2 linked regions of the Arachidicoccus terrestris genome follow. The protein of the gene in region 2 interacts with the protein of the main gene of each other region in a pairwise test. Links are inferred from orthologs where the notes say so. Each region holds a gene or a part of one and is shown on either strand. Other genes may lie near its edges.

Region 1 (7,950 bases), 2.2 Mb from region 2 along the record:
CTATAATAAACCTGTCTTCGGACATAGCAGTTTTACCATTAATGGCAAGAAGCATCCGCTGGATGCTAAACAATACAAAGCCTATAAAAATGACGGCATCTGGTTTAAGAGTGTCAGCGTTTCTTCCAGGGTGGATCCGGTTTGGATGCAGTGCCTGGAACGCGGAACAATAGATCTTTATCAATATGTTACATATGGCGCCGCCACCCGGGTCTCCCCCAGAAATTTACCCGCTAGCTACGTGGTCTGGCTGGCCAGGAAAAATGACGGCCCTTTGCTCAATGTAAACGGGGTGATGGCCAGTGAAGTGCAGGCCAAGGATAATCTGCATAAATTGTTATTAGACCAGCCGGATCTGGCAGGAGCACTGGATAGTATACCTTTTACGACGCATGCTGTAAGAGGCTTGATTGCAGCCTATAACCGCAATGTAGATACAATCAAGTAAGGACACTCTACATTAATCAGTGGAATACTTTTTTTATTTTTAGGCATTATTTATTTTTGAGCAAATACGGGCGAAGAATGGAGATTTTTGAAGTGCATACGAAGGCGGATAAAAGGGATTTTTTGGAGATATCACCCAAGATAGGCCGTGCTTTTGCTCATTACGTGCAACCTTTGGATAAAGATATTGATGACGTCTTTAATCCTGCTAAGAATAAATGTTATGGGTTCGGGAAAGCCACCAGGTGGATCCTTAAAGATAACGGTAAGGTGATCGGCAGGATCGCTGCCTTTATCAATGACCAGTACCAAAATTTTGGAACAGATTATCCGACAGGTGGTATTGGCTTTTTTGAATGTATAGATTCGCAGAAAGCGGCAGATATGTTATTTGACCAGGCGGCCGGCTGGTTAAGAACAAGAGGAATGGAGGCGATGGATGGCCCCATTAATTTTGGAGACCGCGAACGCTGGTGGGGATTGATGATTGAGGGCTTTGATGCGGAACCCATTTATGGTATGGCCTTTAATCCTCCTTATTATCAACAGCTGTTTGAAAATTACGGGTTTCGCAATTTCTACAATCAGTATTATTTTGCCATGCTCATAACCGATGAACTGCCTGAAAAATATATTGAGCGGCATGCCAGGTTTAAAAATAAAAAGGATTACAGTGCACGTCATATCGATTTAAAGAATATTGAAAAGCATGCGGAGGAGTTTGCAACGGTATACAACGCGGCCTGGTCGCAGCATCATGAAGGCAAGACGATCACCAAAGAAGATATGATCCGTAATTTCAATGAAATGAAACCGATCATAGACGAAGAGATTATCTGGTTTGCCTATTATAGGGATGAACCTATTGCTATGTGGATCAACATACCGGATCTCAATGAATATTTTAAACATTTTAATGGGAAGTTTGGCCTGCTGCAGAAACTGCGGTTCCTATGGATGAAAAAAAAAGGTATCTGTGAACGCTTTACGGGTATTGCCTTTGGTGTGGTACCAAAGTACCAGGCGCTGGGGGTGGACGCTTTTATGATCACAGAAGGCTCGATCAGCATTCAGAAGAAACGTTCTTATGAGAAATACGAAATGGGCTGGACCGGTGACTGGAATCCCAGGATGCTGAATATCTACAAGGCGCTTGGCGGAAAACTCAGCAGACAGCTGGTCACCTACCGGTATATTTTTGATGAGAAACACCCTTTTGAAAGGCATCCTATCATTGATTATTCGGCTCAGGATGAGGGCAATAAAGCTTGATGTCATCCAATTATCATCATTATAACAATACATTAATATGCCTGCTCCAAGGATTTTACAAAAAAAGAAGACCATTGCTTTAGTTGCCCATGATCACAAGAAAGATGATCTGATTGCCTGGATCGGTGAAAACAAAGAAAAGCTGATCCCGCATCAGATGGTCGCTACCGGCACCACAGGTAAGTTGATTGAACAGCATCTAGGCGTGCCGGTACATAAAGTGCTGAGCGGCCCTTTAGGCGGTGATCAGCAGATCGGCTCCATGATCGCCAATGGCCAAATAGATATCGTGATTTTTTTCTGGGACCCTATGGAGGCGCAGCCGCATGACAGTGATGTAAAAGCGCTGTTGCGCCTGGGCGTTGTCTGGAATATTCCCATGGCCTGTTGTCCGGCAACAGCCGATTTTCTGATATCTTCTGCTTACATGGACAGCACTTATGAATGTAAGCAGACCGACTATACGGCTTATCTTAAAAGACGCATCGAACCCTAGTAGCCTTTAGTACGCATGACAAAAATTGGTTTATTATCTGATACGCATAGCTATCTGCCCGAAGCCGTATTCGAACATTTTGCCGATGTAGATGAGATCTGGCATGGAGGTGATGTGGGGGACTCGTCCGTGATCGATAGGCTGGAGGCGTTTAAACCCTTAAGGGGAGTGTATGGGAATATCGACGGTACTGCCATTCGCAGCCGTTTTCCCCTGGATAATCTATTTTATCTTGAAGACGTAAAAGTATTGATGCGCCATATTGGGGGGTATCCGGGCAGATATGCGCCTGGTGTAAGAGAGATCATTAAGAAGGAAAAGCCAGGGTTGTTTATCAGTGGTCATTCACATATTCTGAAGATCATGTATGATGAGAAGCTTCATTGCCTGCACATGAATCCGGGTGCCTGTGGCAAGCAAGGCTGGCATCAGGTGCAAACACTGATTAAGTTCCATATCAATGGTACGGATATCGCGGGATGTCAGGTTATTGAGCTCGGCAAGCGTTAGCTACGTGTGTTTTAAAGGGTATAAAAAACAAGCTGTTGGTTGTCAAAGGTTAAAGTTAGGCATTTGCAACGGCAATCCGTTTGGATTGTCAGAAAACGGTCAAGTTTTCCACATGGAATCGTTAAAAGGGTGGGCCAGCCAGTATTAATAGTTTACTTTTGAAACTGGCAGTTAAAACGATAGTAATTGCTCGAGTGAAACTATTTTATTCCACTTTAAAATCAAGTATTGACAATCATGATAGAAAATGCAACACTGACGCCAACAGATCATCATAGAAAAAAGCTGATAGAACCTACGGCAAATAAAGGAACAGCTGACAATAAAGACGAAGAGAAAGAATTACATGCGCTATGCAAACCCCGCTTAAGGGCCATTCATGACACGATGGATCTGCTGAGCGGTAAATGGAAAGTCGCTATTATTGGTTATTTACACACAATGGGTAAATGCCGTTTTATGCAGTTGCAGAGAAATATTGAAGGCATTGGTGCCAAAATGCTGTCCAAAGAATTAAAAGATCTGGAAATCAATGAACTGGTTACCCGTACTGTTTTGCATACCAGACCCGTAACCGTTGAGTACGAACTTACAGATTACGGAAAGACCCTGCAAAATATTATCAATGAATTATGCAGCTGGGGATTCAAGCACCGGGAAAGAATCCTGAAAAAACAAACCGAATGCAGTTGTGGTGAAGACCCTGAGTTTGGCTGTGAAGCGCCTAAAGCGACCAAGATCGCCGGATAAATTCCAGCCCCGGTAAATAAAGTAAATAAAAACGAGTCGGTATTGGAGGGACGCTTCCTGCCGGCTCGTTTTTATTTGATACCGTCTTTCACTAAATTATTAATGGGGAGGGGTCAGGGTTTTGCCCAGTTGGCTCAGTTTCTCAGCCGCCTGTTGAAGGGTTGCTTCTTTTTTGGCAAAACAAAAACGTATGAGTTTATGATCACCGAACTTTTCGCATAAAGAGGAGAGGGGGATCCCTGTGATGCCGGCTGCTTTGGTCAGCCAGACAGCGAAGTCCTTTTCTTTCATCTCACTAAAGCCCTCGTAACTGTATAACTGAAAATAGCTGCCTTCCACCGGAAAGGGTTTAAGGGGGCTACCCTTTAAGGCGTTCATTAAAAGATCTCTCTTCTTTTGCAGGGACCCGGCAAGTCTTAGGTAGGTATCCGGATCATGCATATATTCAGTGAGCGCGATCTGGACCGGAGAAAATGTACTGAAGGCATTGTTCTGATGCACTTTTCTGATTTCTGCCATTAACGGGGCGTCGGCCATAATATACCCCGTCTTCCAGCCGGTGCAATTAAACATCTTTCCAAAAGAGTGTACCGATATAGAACGTTCTCTTAAAAACGGAAAGCCTAATGGAGAATGATGAGGCTGGTCGTCAAAAATAACATGCTCATAAACCTCATCGCAGAGTACGATAATATTCGTGTCTTTTAATAATTCATGGAGCGCTTTTAATTGCGCTGACTTAAGCGTGGCGCCCGTTGGGTTATGTGGTGTATTGAGTATAATCATCCGGGTGGCTTTCGTTATATACCCTTTTAGTAGATCAATGTCCAGCTGGAAGTCGGGGTATTGCATGGGCACCGCAATGGGAATGCCGCCGACGGCGAGTATCGACGGGTGATAGCTGTCATAGGCCGGGTCAAAGTACAACACCTCGTCTTTTTGTCTGACAAAGGTGGAAATTACGGTAAAAAGTGCGTTGGTGGCCCCGGGCGTAATAGTGATTTCCGTCACAGGGTCAAATGACTGCCCTAGTTCGGCCTGGGCCTTTGCTGCTAACAGGTTTCTGAAGGCTTCGTAGCCGCTGGATGGCGCGTACTGATTATAGCCGTTTTCCATTGCTTTTGTGACTGCTTTAATCAGGAGCGGGTCCATGGGGTAATCCGGAAATCCCTGTCCCAGGTTTATGGCATTATTATCTATGGCCAGTTTGGACATTTCTGTAAAAATGCTGGTGGTCGTATGGGGAAATTTTGAATGTATAGTGATCATGATAAGGAAAAATATTTCATGGATGAGAATGATAGCCCCCGGGCAGAGCTGTTTGTCTGTCCTTTTTGCAAATTACAAAAAGGTCGCCATAACAGGTAAATTACAGCGACCTTTTTGTCATGAGGGAATAGCAGGTTAAAAACTAATGTTTATCAAACCAGAGTTTGGTAAACAAGTCATCAGTACCCTGGGCTGCCACTGCCGCCTTATAGGCCTTGCCATTTAATGTCTGCTCTGTTGAGGGATAAATAAAGCGTACCGGAATTTTATCTCCGTATTTGCCTGCAACAGCTGCCTGGAGCGTTGGATAATCCAGTCTGCGCCATTCGGCAAAGGCTTCCAGCCCTTCTCCGAATAGTGCGATCCATTTTTGGTCTCCAATGGATTTCTTGTAATTGGAGGCGTCATATTTAACGGAGGCCTGAGCAAGGTAGGCTCCAATCACTGCTGCGTCAGTGATGCCGTATTGCTTCAGGGAGGCGGTGATGGCTTCATTGTATAGCGTAGCCGGGTTTTCGGAACTGAAGCCCCTTGCTGCGGCTTCTGCTCTTAAGAAGAGTACTTCACTGTATGCCTGGATAACTGCCGGTGCATTATCTGCTGAAAAATATGTGCCGGGTTTAGAGGTGTTGGCCAGTCCCAGGCTGTTGGCGTCTGAGGTCGTTAAGCCGTTGGGAACACCTACATATTTGGTAATCTTATCATTTTCGGGAAGTCTGGCATACACGGGCAGCCTCGGATCCTTGAGTGCATATAACCGGTCTACAACTGTCTTGGAAATTCTGTAATCATTACGTGTAGAAAAATTGCTGGCGACGGGGTTCCAGTTCGGAGATTCATCGTAGACGAACTGCGCTGTCTGAGCGTTGGAACTGATCAATTCTTTACTGTTCAGTACTTTTTGAACTGTAGCTTTTGCCAGCGACGGGTCTGCGTCTGCGATTCTGAGTGCGATGCGCAACTGCAGGCTCCGGGCAAATCTTCTCCAGTTAGCAATATTGCCATCGTAGATCAAATCACCCTCAATAGGTGTGCCATTAGGATCGAGTTGTACTAAAGCTGTATCCAATTCACTAAGTATACCGGTATAAACCTCTTGCTGGCTGTCATAGGCTGCCAGGGAAGACGATTCAATTTTTCCGGATTCTTTGTAGGGGACATTGCCATATGCATCTGTCAGCAGTTGAAAATTCCAGGCTCTGAGTATATGGCCGACACCGATATAGTTATTATTTCCAGCCTCTTCGGCCAGTTTCATCATCACTTTAATGTTGGTCAGTGAAACGGAGTATAACGCTGTCCAAAAAGAAGAGAAACTGCTGGCGTCATAAATATACCGGTCCGCATCCGTATATTGAATCGCCGCCCATTGCTGAATAATCAGCTGGCTGGATCCGAAGTTGGCGGTCGCTCCCCAATAGGCGTCTGCAGCGCTTTTTTCTGCGCCGCCTAAAAGATAGTCGGGTGTCGGATTTTCTACTGCATTGGGGTTTTTATTGATACGAACAAGTTCTTTTTTGCAGGAGCTGATGCCCAGGATCAGCACACCGCTTATAAGTAATGCACCTGAGCGAAATAGAAATTTATTGAGTGAATATTTCATGATTGGAACTTTTAGAATTGAACACTTAAGTTGATGCCATAATTTCTGGAAGTGGGCAGTGTAAGATCTTCCAGACCTTGTCCGTTGCCCGTAGAAAAGGCAGTTTCCGGATCAATATTGGGGGCTTTTTTATAAATAAAGAAAAGATTGCGGCCTACCAGTGCAACGCTGGCACCCTGAACACCTATACGGGACAACCAGGCGCCCGGTAATTGGTAGCTGATACGCAGTTCTCTGAATTTGACATAACTGGCATCATATACATACTGCTCATCCACTGAGGAAATGGTCTTGTAGTATAAGGAAGCCGGTATGATCTGCTCATTGGCCTTTCCGTCACCGGTTACGCCCGGCGCAATTATGCCATCATCGTATATTTTCTCACCATTGGGTGCGCTCCCTGAGGCAGCCACCGGCAATTTGTTTTTATCGTTGTTCGGATAGTAATAATTGAGCCCGCCGAATTCCGCGCCTCTTCCAGGGAGTGTGGAAGCAAGTACCCCCGTGTATTGTCCCGTAGAGTTACTGCCAGAATATATGGAGCCGCCGATACTGGCGTCAATTAAAAAACTTAGCCCCCAGTTTTTATATTTTAAATTATTGTAGAATCCTCCGTTCCAGTCGGGTGTAAAGTGCCCCAGGTCTTGCAGTGTGGGGTCGGTTTGGGGCAGGCCATTGGAGCCAACCAGTATATTACCTTTGTTATCGCGCTGATAGGCCGTTCCAATAAGGGTGCCATAGGTTTTGCCTACAGCTGCGACTACCTGTACCGTTCCATCACTGCCTAATGTATAGTTCTCCAGTTGCCCGGCATCATCCAGGTACTTTACTTCGCTTTTGTTCCGCGCGAAATTTACAGAGAAGTTCCAGCTTAGGTCCTCGTTTTTTATAGGCGTAACACCCAGGGCCACTTCCAGGCCTTTGTTATTGATCTTGCCTGCATTTAATAACTGTTGCGTATAGCCTGAAGTAGGCGTGATATCTACTTTTAGGATCTGGTTAAAGCTGTTGGTATTATATAAACTGATATCCAATGTAGCTCTGCTGTGGAAGAAGCCCAGATCCAGACCCAGTTCAGTTGAAGTGGTGGATTCACTCTGGAACTTTTCATTCATCTGGATGCCTGAAGTTGTCAACAGCGGACTGGAACCAAACAGGGAGAACCCATAGGTGTTGTAGAGTTGATAGGGATCTGTATCAGCGCCCACTTCTGCCCAGCCACCGCGCACCTTGCCATAGCTCAGTACATCACTTTTAATATTGAATAAATCTGTGAATACGACCGTACCGTTTACAGACGGATAGAAATAGGAAAGATTATTTTCAGGCAGGGTAGAAGACCAGTCATTTCTGGCCGTTACATTGATAAAAGCATAGTTCTTATAACCCAACTGGGCGGACCCGTAAAGGCTATAGACTTTTAAATGACTGTAGTAGTTATTGGATATTAACGGATCTCTGGAATTATCCAGGGTATACACGCCGCCAACGGCCAGTCTTGGTGCCTTTTGATCATTCTCTTCATAGGTTTTGTTACGGATATTACCGCCGGCCAGAATATTCAGTGAGAAGTCACTATTGAGTTTTGTATCAAAATTAAGTG
Region 2 (8,070 bases):
TGAGGCTTTCTTCCGGCCAGGGCATCATTAAAAACCCAAGCAAAAGCTCAACAACAGTCAGTATAGAAAGATATAAGGTAATCCTCCAGATCTCTCTTTTCACTTTCTTGGAATCAAACGCATGTGCATGTGTGTGTCCGCCGCTCTCTAATTGTTCTAAATTTGACATGTATAATGAATTTGTAGCAAATTAATCAATTGAATTAAACCAGATAAAAACAGGTAAATACAAACACCCAGACCAGATCTACAAAGTGCCAGTACAGGCCGGCCTTCTCGATCATCAGGTAGTGTCCACGCTGTTCAAACTTATTGCACAGGGTCATGATCAGCATAATGATGTTAATACATACCCCGGAGAATACATGAAAACCATGGAATCCGGTAATCGTGAAGAAGAAATTGGTGAAGTTCTGTGTAGACTGGGTTCCATTAGAGTTCGCAAATGGATTCGCGCCCCACCAGGCACCTTCATGATATAAATGTGTCCATTCCCAGGCCTGGCAGCCCAAAAATATAAATCCACCCACAATTGTCAGGATGAGATACTTGACAACATCCCTTTTGTTCATTTCCTTACCCGCCTGCACAGCAAGTACCATGGTAACTGAGCTGATGATCAGGATAAAAGTCATAAGACTCACGAATGCCAGGGGCGCAGTACCGCCGTATCCCGGAAACTTACTAAACGCAACGTTCGGGTCAGGCCAGCCAATAGTGGCGAATCTGGTCGTTCCATAAGAAATCAGTAAACCGCCAAAAGTAAAGGAGTCGCTCAGCAAAAAGAACCACATCATCAATTTGCCGTATTCCACTTTAAAGGGACTGCTGCCACCGCTCCATTTGCTCGGCTTCTCAGTATGTATTGCTGCTGTATGTGCCATAATAAAGAATAAAAATGATTTATTTTATTTTTTAATACTTCTTAATTTATCTTTTAATCTATCTAACTGTTTAAGTAAAACTAAAGAATAAAAACAGATAGATCCATAATATATCAACAAAGTGCCAGTAGATCGCTACGATCTCAATGGGCGTTTTATCATAACGCTTCACCTTCGTGCCATAGGCCCTGAAAAAGATGATCAATAATGCAATAATGCCACCGATAACATGCAGCGCATGTAGCCCGACAATGATCCCCAAAAACGAAGCGGAAGCGTTACTGCCGATACCAAAGATCTGAATGCCTCTTTCATGGAGCTGGGTAAACCCATACAATTGCAAAATTGCAAAAAGTAACCCGAGTACCGCCGTGACTGTAATCAGGGTCTTATATTTTTTCCGCTCATGCGCTTTAAAGTTCTTTAAAGCCAGATGCATCGTCAGAGAACTCACCAGTATCACGACCGTAGAAATCCAGAAGACAGAAGGCAGCCCGAATTCCATCCAGTTGCTAAAAGTCCTCTTTACAACGTAAGCACTTGTCAGACCTGCAAACATCATGACAATGCTTGCCATCCCGACCCACAGTAAAAACTTATGTGGATGCAACCTGCCTTTATTTTCAGAAATACCCACAGTTGTCATTTAAAAATTTTTGCTTACTGCCGAGAGTAATGCCAACAACACCACCGGCAAATAAATATAACTACTAAACATTACCCTTCTGGCAGATTTTACATCCATATTCACATATAGTCGCACACACTGGACGACCATAAACAAATTACAGAGTAGTACGATCAAAAAACTGATCTTCCCTGCCAACGTTCCGGCATCATTTAACGGGTGTCCGCCGCCCAGGGGAATAAAAGCCAGCATTCCAACCGGAACCATCAAGGCCGCATAGACCACAGCTTTCATAGCGGTACTTTTAGTAGGTCCTTTGTCAGAAGGCAATAATTTAAATCCGGCCTTAGTGTAATCACCGTGTGCCACCCAGGCAATTGCCCAAAAATGAGGAAACTGCCACAGGAATTGTATCAAAAACAACACCAGACCGCCGTACCAACTGTTATCACCGCCTGCTACAAAACCGGCTACCCATCCAATCAGGCAAGGAAAAGCGCCCGGAAACGCTCCTACCAGGACCGCAATGGAGTTTTTCTTCTTCAGCGGTGTATAGATATAAGCATACAAAAACATGCTGAAGGCAGAAAGCAAGGCGGATTGTGCATTAAAACAATACCACATCATGGCTACGCCTAATATTCCGGAGACATAAGCGAAGATCAAGGCATTTTGCTGACTGATCCTGCCGGCTGCCACCGGCCGGTTGGCGGTGCGCTTCATCAGGGCATCCGTATCTTTTTCAACGGCCTGATTGATGGCATTGGCGGCGCCCGTTACGAGCAACCCCGCTACAAAGAGCTCTATTATCTTTGCCACATTGGATACTAATGTATTCGGTGACAACAGATAACTGACCACACAGGAAAAAACCACTGTAAAACTCAATGTGAATTTAGTAAGCGTCATATAGTCTCTAATCAAGACTGACAACCTACCGGGAGTCACATTCGTATTTACATTCGAACTTTCCTGTTTCAAAAATCTTATTTTTTACCTGGAGTTCCTCTGCACGGGCCCTCCATGTTATTATTCATTTTCTTTTGACCTCCAACAGGCATTTATACCTGTTCGCCTTTCAGCTTTGCTTCTTCGATCATCTCTTCATCCATATATGCCGGATTATCTTCTTCTCCTACCGGAACTGTCTGCGGAATAAAGTCATGACCATCTTTGCTATAATCGTATGGCCAGCGATGCACTTCCGGAATTTCTCCGGGCCAGTTACCATGACCCACATTGATCGGCGTTGTCCATTCCAATGCGGTAGACTTCCACGGGTTCTTCACGGTCAACTTTCTACCCTTGAAAATAGAGTGGAAGAAATTAAACAGGAAGAGGAACTGAGCAGCAAAAGTGATAATAACACAGACACTGATAAACCTGTTCAACTCAACAAATTGCTTGAAGCTTTCCCAGCCACTATAATCATAATACCTTCTGGGCATACCGGCAAGACCTTCATAGTGCATAGGCCAGAAGATCAGATAAGCACCAACAAGCGTAATCCAAAAGTGTACATAACCTAAAGTGTTATTCATATGACGGCCAAACATCTTAGGGAACCAGTGATATACACCACAGAACATTCCGAAGAAAGCCGCAACACCCATTACCAGATGGAAATGCGCAATAATAAAATATGTATCATGGATATGGATATCGATAGCAGAGTTACCGGTATAGATACCCGTCAGACCACCGGAGATAAATACGCTGACAAAACCGATCGCAAAGAGCATACCTGGTGTAAAGCGCAGATTACCACGCCAAAGCGTTGTCAACCAGTTGAAGACCTTGATTGCCGAAGGTACCGCAATCAACAGGGTCAGTAATACGAATATCGATCCCAGGAACGGATTCAAACCCGTTACGAACATATGGTGTGCCCATACCAGGAAAGCCAGAATAACAATGGCAAACATGGACATGACCATGGCAGAGTATCCGAAGATCGGTTTACGGCCACTGGTAGACATCACCTCAGAAACGATACCCATTGCCGGCAGGATAACAATATATACTTCCGGATGTCCTAAGAACCAGAACAAATGTTGATAAAGAATTGCATTACCACCTTCATGGGACAAGGCACCTACGCCCTGAATATAGATATCAGACAGATAAAAACTGGTGCCGAAGTGGCGGTCGAAAATCAACAGGATAAAACCAGAGAACAAAACGGGGAAAGAAAGTACACCTAACACAGCCTGCAGGAATACACCCCAGGTACTTAACGGCATACGCATCATACTCATGCCTTTCGTGCGCATATTCAATACGGTAGAGATATAATTCAGGCCCGCTAGTAACTGCGATACAACAAACAGAATCAGCGACGCCAACCAAAGATCCATCCCCGTTTTCGATCCCGGCGAGGCGTCGCCTAAGGCGCTTAAAGGAGGATAGGCCGTCCAGCCCCCGGCAAATGGACCTGTTTCAACAAAGAAAGAGCAAAGCATGATCACACTGGCGGTAAAGAAAAACCAATAACTCAGCATGTTCATTAATGGCGATGCCATGTCTCTTGCCCCGATCTGTAGGGGAATGAGAAAATTCGCAAAGGTTCCGGAAAGTCCCCCGGTTAATACGAAGAAGATCATCACCGTACCGTGAATCGTTGTCAAAGAATAATACGCTTCAGGTGTAATACGGCCGTCTTTAGCCCAATGACCGATAACTGTCTCCAGCCAAGGAAATGAACTGTCCGGATACCCCAACTGCAGTCTGAATAAAACTGACATTAAACCGCCAATGATTGCCCAAATAATACCGGTAATCAAAAACTGTTTACCAATCGTCTTATGGTCCTGGCTGAAAATATATTTTGTAATAAAAGATTGCTTATGGTGATGCGCCTCTCCATGGTCACCTGCCACATGAAGAGCGGCAGCTCCCGCCTGTATTACAGCTTCGTTGTTCATGATTGTATCTTTAAAAATAATATCTTATATATCAATTCTAGTTCCTGTCTATTTGTTGAGCACCAATGCAGCGGTGTCCCTTGCCGCCTTAACCACTGCAGTTGCAGCTGCCGGTGCCGCCGTAGAATCTGCTGCCCCCCCGGCCGGCGCCTGATTGGCAGGGTCCTTTTCGGGGAAAGCACGTAAATAAGCCGGCTTCTGCTTGGCCATTATTACATCATATTCCTGCTGAGTAACCACCTGGATCACTGCACGCATAGAATAGTGACCATTCCCGCAAAGCTGGTCACAAGCCAACTCATAGGTATAATTCGGATTGCCGGTGATTTTCTTCATCTCCTCTGTCGTATACTTCGGTGTGAACCAAAGGCGTGTAGGCGTACCAGGAACAGCATCCATTTTCATTCTGAACTGTGGCAGGCCTACGTCATGAATCACATCCTGGGAATTGATCAGTAATTCTACCGGTTTACCTTTTACCAGATACATGGTGCCCGGAATAACGATATCATCAAAAGTAGCCGGATCTGCCTTCTGTTTCAATGCCGGATTATCCTTCCAGATCAGACCTAGTGTATTTGAATTCGCAGGGTCTATATCCCTGAAGTATTTCTTTCCAAAAACGCCATCTTCACCCGGATATCTAAAATCCCATCCAAACTGATGTCCTGTTACTTCTATCTGCATGGCATTCTTCGGCGCATCTCCCGTAAATAAGAACCAGCTGCGCAGGCCGTATACGATCAGGATCAGCAGCACAATGGTAGGAACAGAGGTCCAGATAATTTCCATCGTGTTATTATGCGGAAAATAGTAGGCTTTTTTGTTCTCTTTGTATTGATAACGAAATGCGAACCAGAAAAGCAGGATCTGCGTGACGACAAATACAATACCGGTCAAAATCAAGGTGATCCAAAACAGTTTATCCACCTGCTCTCCCTCGATACTGGCAGACCCTTCTACAAAAGTGGTTCTGGGGTAAAGTAATTTATTGCACCAGTAAACACCGATCAACCCCAAGACCAGGAATACGATCATCAACGCACCATTGACCTTGTTGCTTTGTTTAAAGGATTGCTCTTCGCCTTTCAGCACGGAAACGTACTCACTCGCTTTAGCGATCTGGAAGATCACTATCACAATCAAGAAGAAGGCGGCGACGGTAAAAAACATTGACATAATGTATATTGCTTAAAATATTTTTCTAAATCAGATTTTGACGTGCTTGCTATTATAAGGTTTTAGGTATGGTGAATGATACTTTCTTTCAGGAACGGATGGTATTTCGGTACCAACGGCCGTTTCGTAAGTGCCTTACCAACTGTATAGATCAATATACCAACAAAAAGCGCGGCGATGCCAAAATCCAACCATCCCAGTGTGATGTGATGTACAGAAATACTACCCATAATAATCTGGTAGAAATCCAGCCAATGGCCAAAAAGTAACAACACTGCCATAAAGGTCATCATTGTATAGTTACGTTTTGCAGGTCTGGACATCAGAATCAAAATCGGACATACAAAGTTAATAACTAAATTCAGGAAAAAGACACCCTTAAACTCGCCCTGAATACGTGTTTTAAAATAAATTGTCTCTTCAGGAATGTTCGCATACCATATCAGCATATACTGTGCGAACCAGATATAGGTCCAGAAAATAGAAAAGGCAAACAGGAATTTACCCAAATCATGCAGGTGTTCCTGATTGGTCAATTCCAGATAACCCTTATTTTTAAGATATATAACAAATAAGGTAATCAAGGCTAAACCACCTACAAAGCTACTCGCAAAAATATACCAGCTATACATTGTAGAGTACCAATGCGGATCCAGGCTCATCAGCCACATCCAAGGCGTTACACATCCGGCAGTTACGGCGAACCACGCCAAAAACAGTCCGGCATTAACCGTCTTGCGCCAGATAAAACGCTGCCCTTCCTGTGCACCGAGGTAGTGCGTATCAGCTTCGGCGGTCATCTTACGCATTCTGGCTCCCAGTAAAGCCCAAAGGCCGATAGAGGCCACTGTCCAGAGAATGTAGAAAGGCGCATTCAGGAATCCGTGTTTATGCGTCAAAATAGCGTCATGCTTAACAGCATCCACATCTGTCCAGTGATAAATATGAGATTTAGTCACCACTAAACCGATCAGCAAAACTCCGGCAATCAACCCGAACACAGGCATAGCAGCAGAAATGGCTTCCGATACTCTGCTGAAGGCAATCTGCCAGGCAGACATTCCCAGTGTCAGGGCACAGATAAAGAACATGGCGATATTGGTAATCAAAAGGAAAAATACCGCATTGTACATAATAGTACCCCAGAAGGTCGCACTTTTGTGTGGGTCACTGCTCATTCCCATGGTAAAAAAACCAATCAGAAAAGCAACAATTCCCACGCCCATCAGTCCATAGGACCAAGTCTTCATCTTAGCTGGAATTACAAATTGTGTTTTTATTGATGCCATCTTATATCGTATATAATGTTTAACTATATTATTTAAAGCTAAGCTTTATTTTAATGAACCTTTATCTACTATCACTCCTTTTATTAATTAGCTGCCAAAGCTGTTGTATCTGCTACATCTGCCGGATCCACCGGTATGCCTTTGGCCTGGTGTTGCCGGGCTTTAATATAATGTACCAGCTGCCAACGTTGCTTGCGACTCAACTGAGAAGCATAGCTCCCCATCATCCCCTTACCGTATTCAATAGAATAGAACATCTGGCCTTCAGGCATATTCATAACGATCGGATCACCAAGTAGGTTCTTAGGAGCCGCGGCAAATGGACCATTACCGTCATTATACAGCGGACCGTTGCCATCCATTTTAGCACCATGACAGATACCACAGTTAATCAGATACAAACGGTGAATCTCTGTTGTCTGTTCAGCAGTCAAAGGACCTTCAGGATTAACCAGTGCTTTTGAAGCCACGTAATTCGTCGTATCACCGGCAGCATCTTTTGCCAGAGGGAAAGGCAAATCCTCTCCTGCTGCAATGGTACCGGCTACAGGCTGGTTATTGTAGAATATTTTACGCCCTGCTTCTGCCTTATCAGTTGTAAACTGGGCAGAATCCCTCTGGGCATATGTTTCATAGGCCCGGCTGTAGAACATATCCGGCATATAAACATGACCCGGATCGCGTCTTACCTCATTACCACAACTTACCAAGGTTGCCCCGCTAATCAAAATAAGTGCTATGACAGATAATTTTTTCATCCTCATATTTGATTTCTGTATAAAAAGCCGAATCGTAACGGCTAGAATTTAAAATTTATTTGCTATATCCAGCTTATAATACTTCTACTGCATTCTCATTGATGATCTGCTGCTCTTTGTCAAAGCGGCCCCACCACCAGCCCGCTTCAGCGTCCTGGATCTCAACACCTACCGTTCCTTTATCATCAAAAAATCTTTCCAATTCCGCAACATCTGTCCCGGGAGTGCACTCTACAGCGAGTACAAAAATGTCATCCGTCTGCCTGGGGTGGAAAATGTGTTTCTTTACAAATGGAGCTAACTGACATAACCAGCAAAATGTATACACCATCCCTACCGCTGCGAAAAGCACCGTCAATTCGAAAGTGATCGGAATAAATGCCGGCAACGCAAAATGCGGTTTACCGT

Evidence for each region. Proteins that work in one complex are often made in the same cells at the same time.
Region 1: the proteins of K9M52_RS10410 (region 2) and K9M52_RS01760 interact in binary tests that used the Escherichia coli proteins (3 or more experiments, as listed by UniProt). The link is inferred for Arachidicoccus terrestris from one-to-one orthologs.

The regions. Positions count from the first base shown.
Region 1 is NZ_CP083387.1:454,249-462,198, reverse strand. What follows is about bases 2,660-5,493. They hold K9M52_RS01760 (methionine aminotransferase), read right to left. Parts: upstream 4,745-5,493; coding sequence 3,575-4,744; downstream 2,660-3,574. Other genes in these bases: K9M52_RS01755 (SusD/RagB family nutrient-binding outer membrane lipoprotein), read right to left, coding at 4,887-5,493; K9M52_RS01765 (winged helix-turn-helix transcriptional regulator), read left to right, coding at 2,963-3,475; K9M52_RS01770 (metallophosphoesterase family protein), read left to right, coding at 2,660-2,725. Outside these bases: K9M52_RS01785 (hypothetical protein), read left to right, coding at 1-448; K9M52_RS01780 (hypothetical protein), read left to right, coding at 526-1,719; K9M52_RS01775 (methylglyoxal synthase), read left to right, coding at 1,757-2,215; more of K9M52_RS01770, read left to right, coding at 2,231-2,659; more of K9M52_RS01755, read right to left, coding at 5,494-6,347; K9M52_RS01750 (SusC/RagA family TonB-linked outer membrane protein), read right to left, coding at 6,359-7,950. UniProt on the Escherichia coli protein: Shows aminotransferase activity with methionine and histidine as substrates, and to a lesser extent also with phenylalanine.
Region 2 is NZ_CP083387.1:2,681,242-2,689,311, reverse strand. What follows is about bases 2,006-4,959. They hold K9M52_RS10410 (cytochrome c oxidase subunit I), read right to left. Parts: upstream 4,437-4,959; coding sequence 2,574-4,436; downstream 2,006-2,573. Other genes in these bases: K9M52_RS10405 (cytochrome c oxidase subunit II), read right to left, coding at 4,485-4,959; cyoE (heme o synthase), read right to left, coding at 2,006-2,493. Outside these bases: K9M52_RS10430 (cytochrome C oxidase subunit IV family protein), read right to left, coding at 1-169; K9M52_RS10425 (cytochrome c oxidase subunit 3), read right to left, coding at 204-884; K9M52_RS10420 (cytochrome c oxidase subunit 3), read right to left, coding at 955-1,530; more of cyoE, read right to left, coding at 1,531-2,005; more of K9M52_RS10405, read right to left, coding at 4,960-5,615; K9M52_RS10400 (quinol:cytochrome C oxidoreductase), read right to left, coding at 5,678-6,904; K9M52_RS10395 (c-type cytochrome), read right to left, coding at 6,988-7,662; K9M52_RS10390 (DUF3341 domain-containing protein), read right to left, coding at 7,736-8,070. UniProt on the Escherichia coli protein: Cytochrome bo(3) ubiquinol oxidase is the terminal enzyme in the aerobic respiratory chain of E.coli that predominates when cells are grown at high aeration.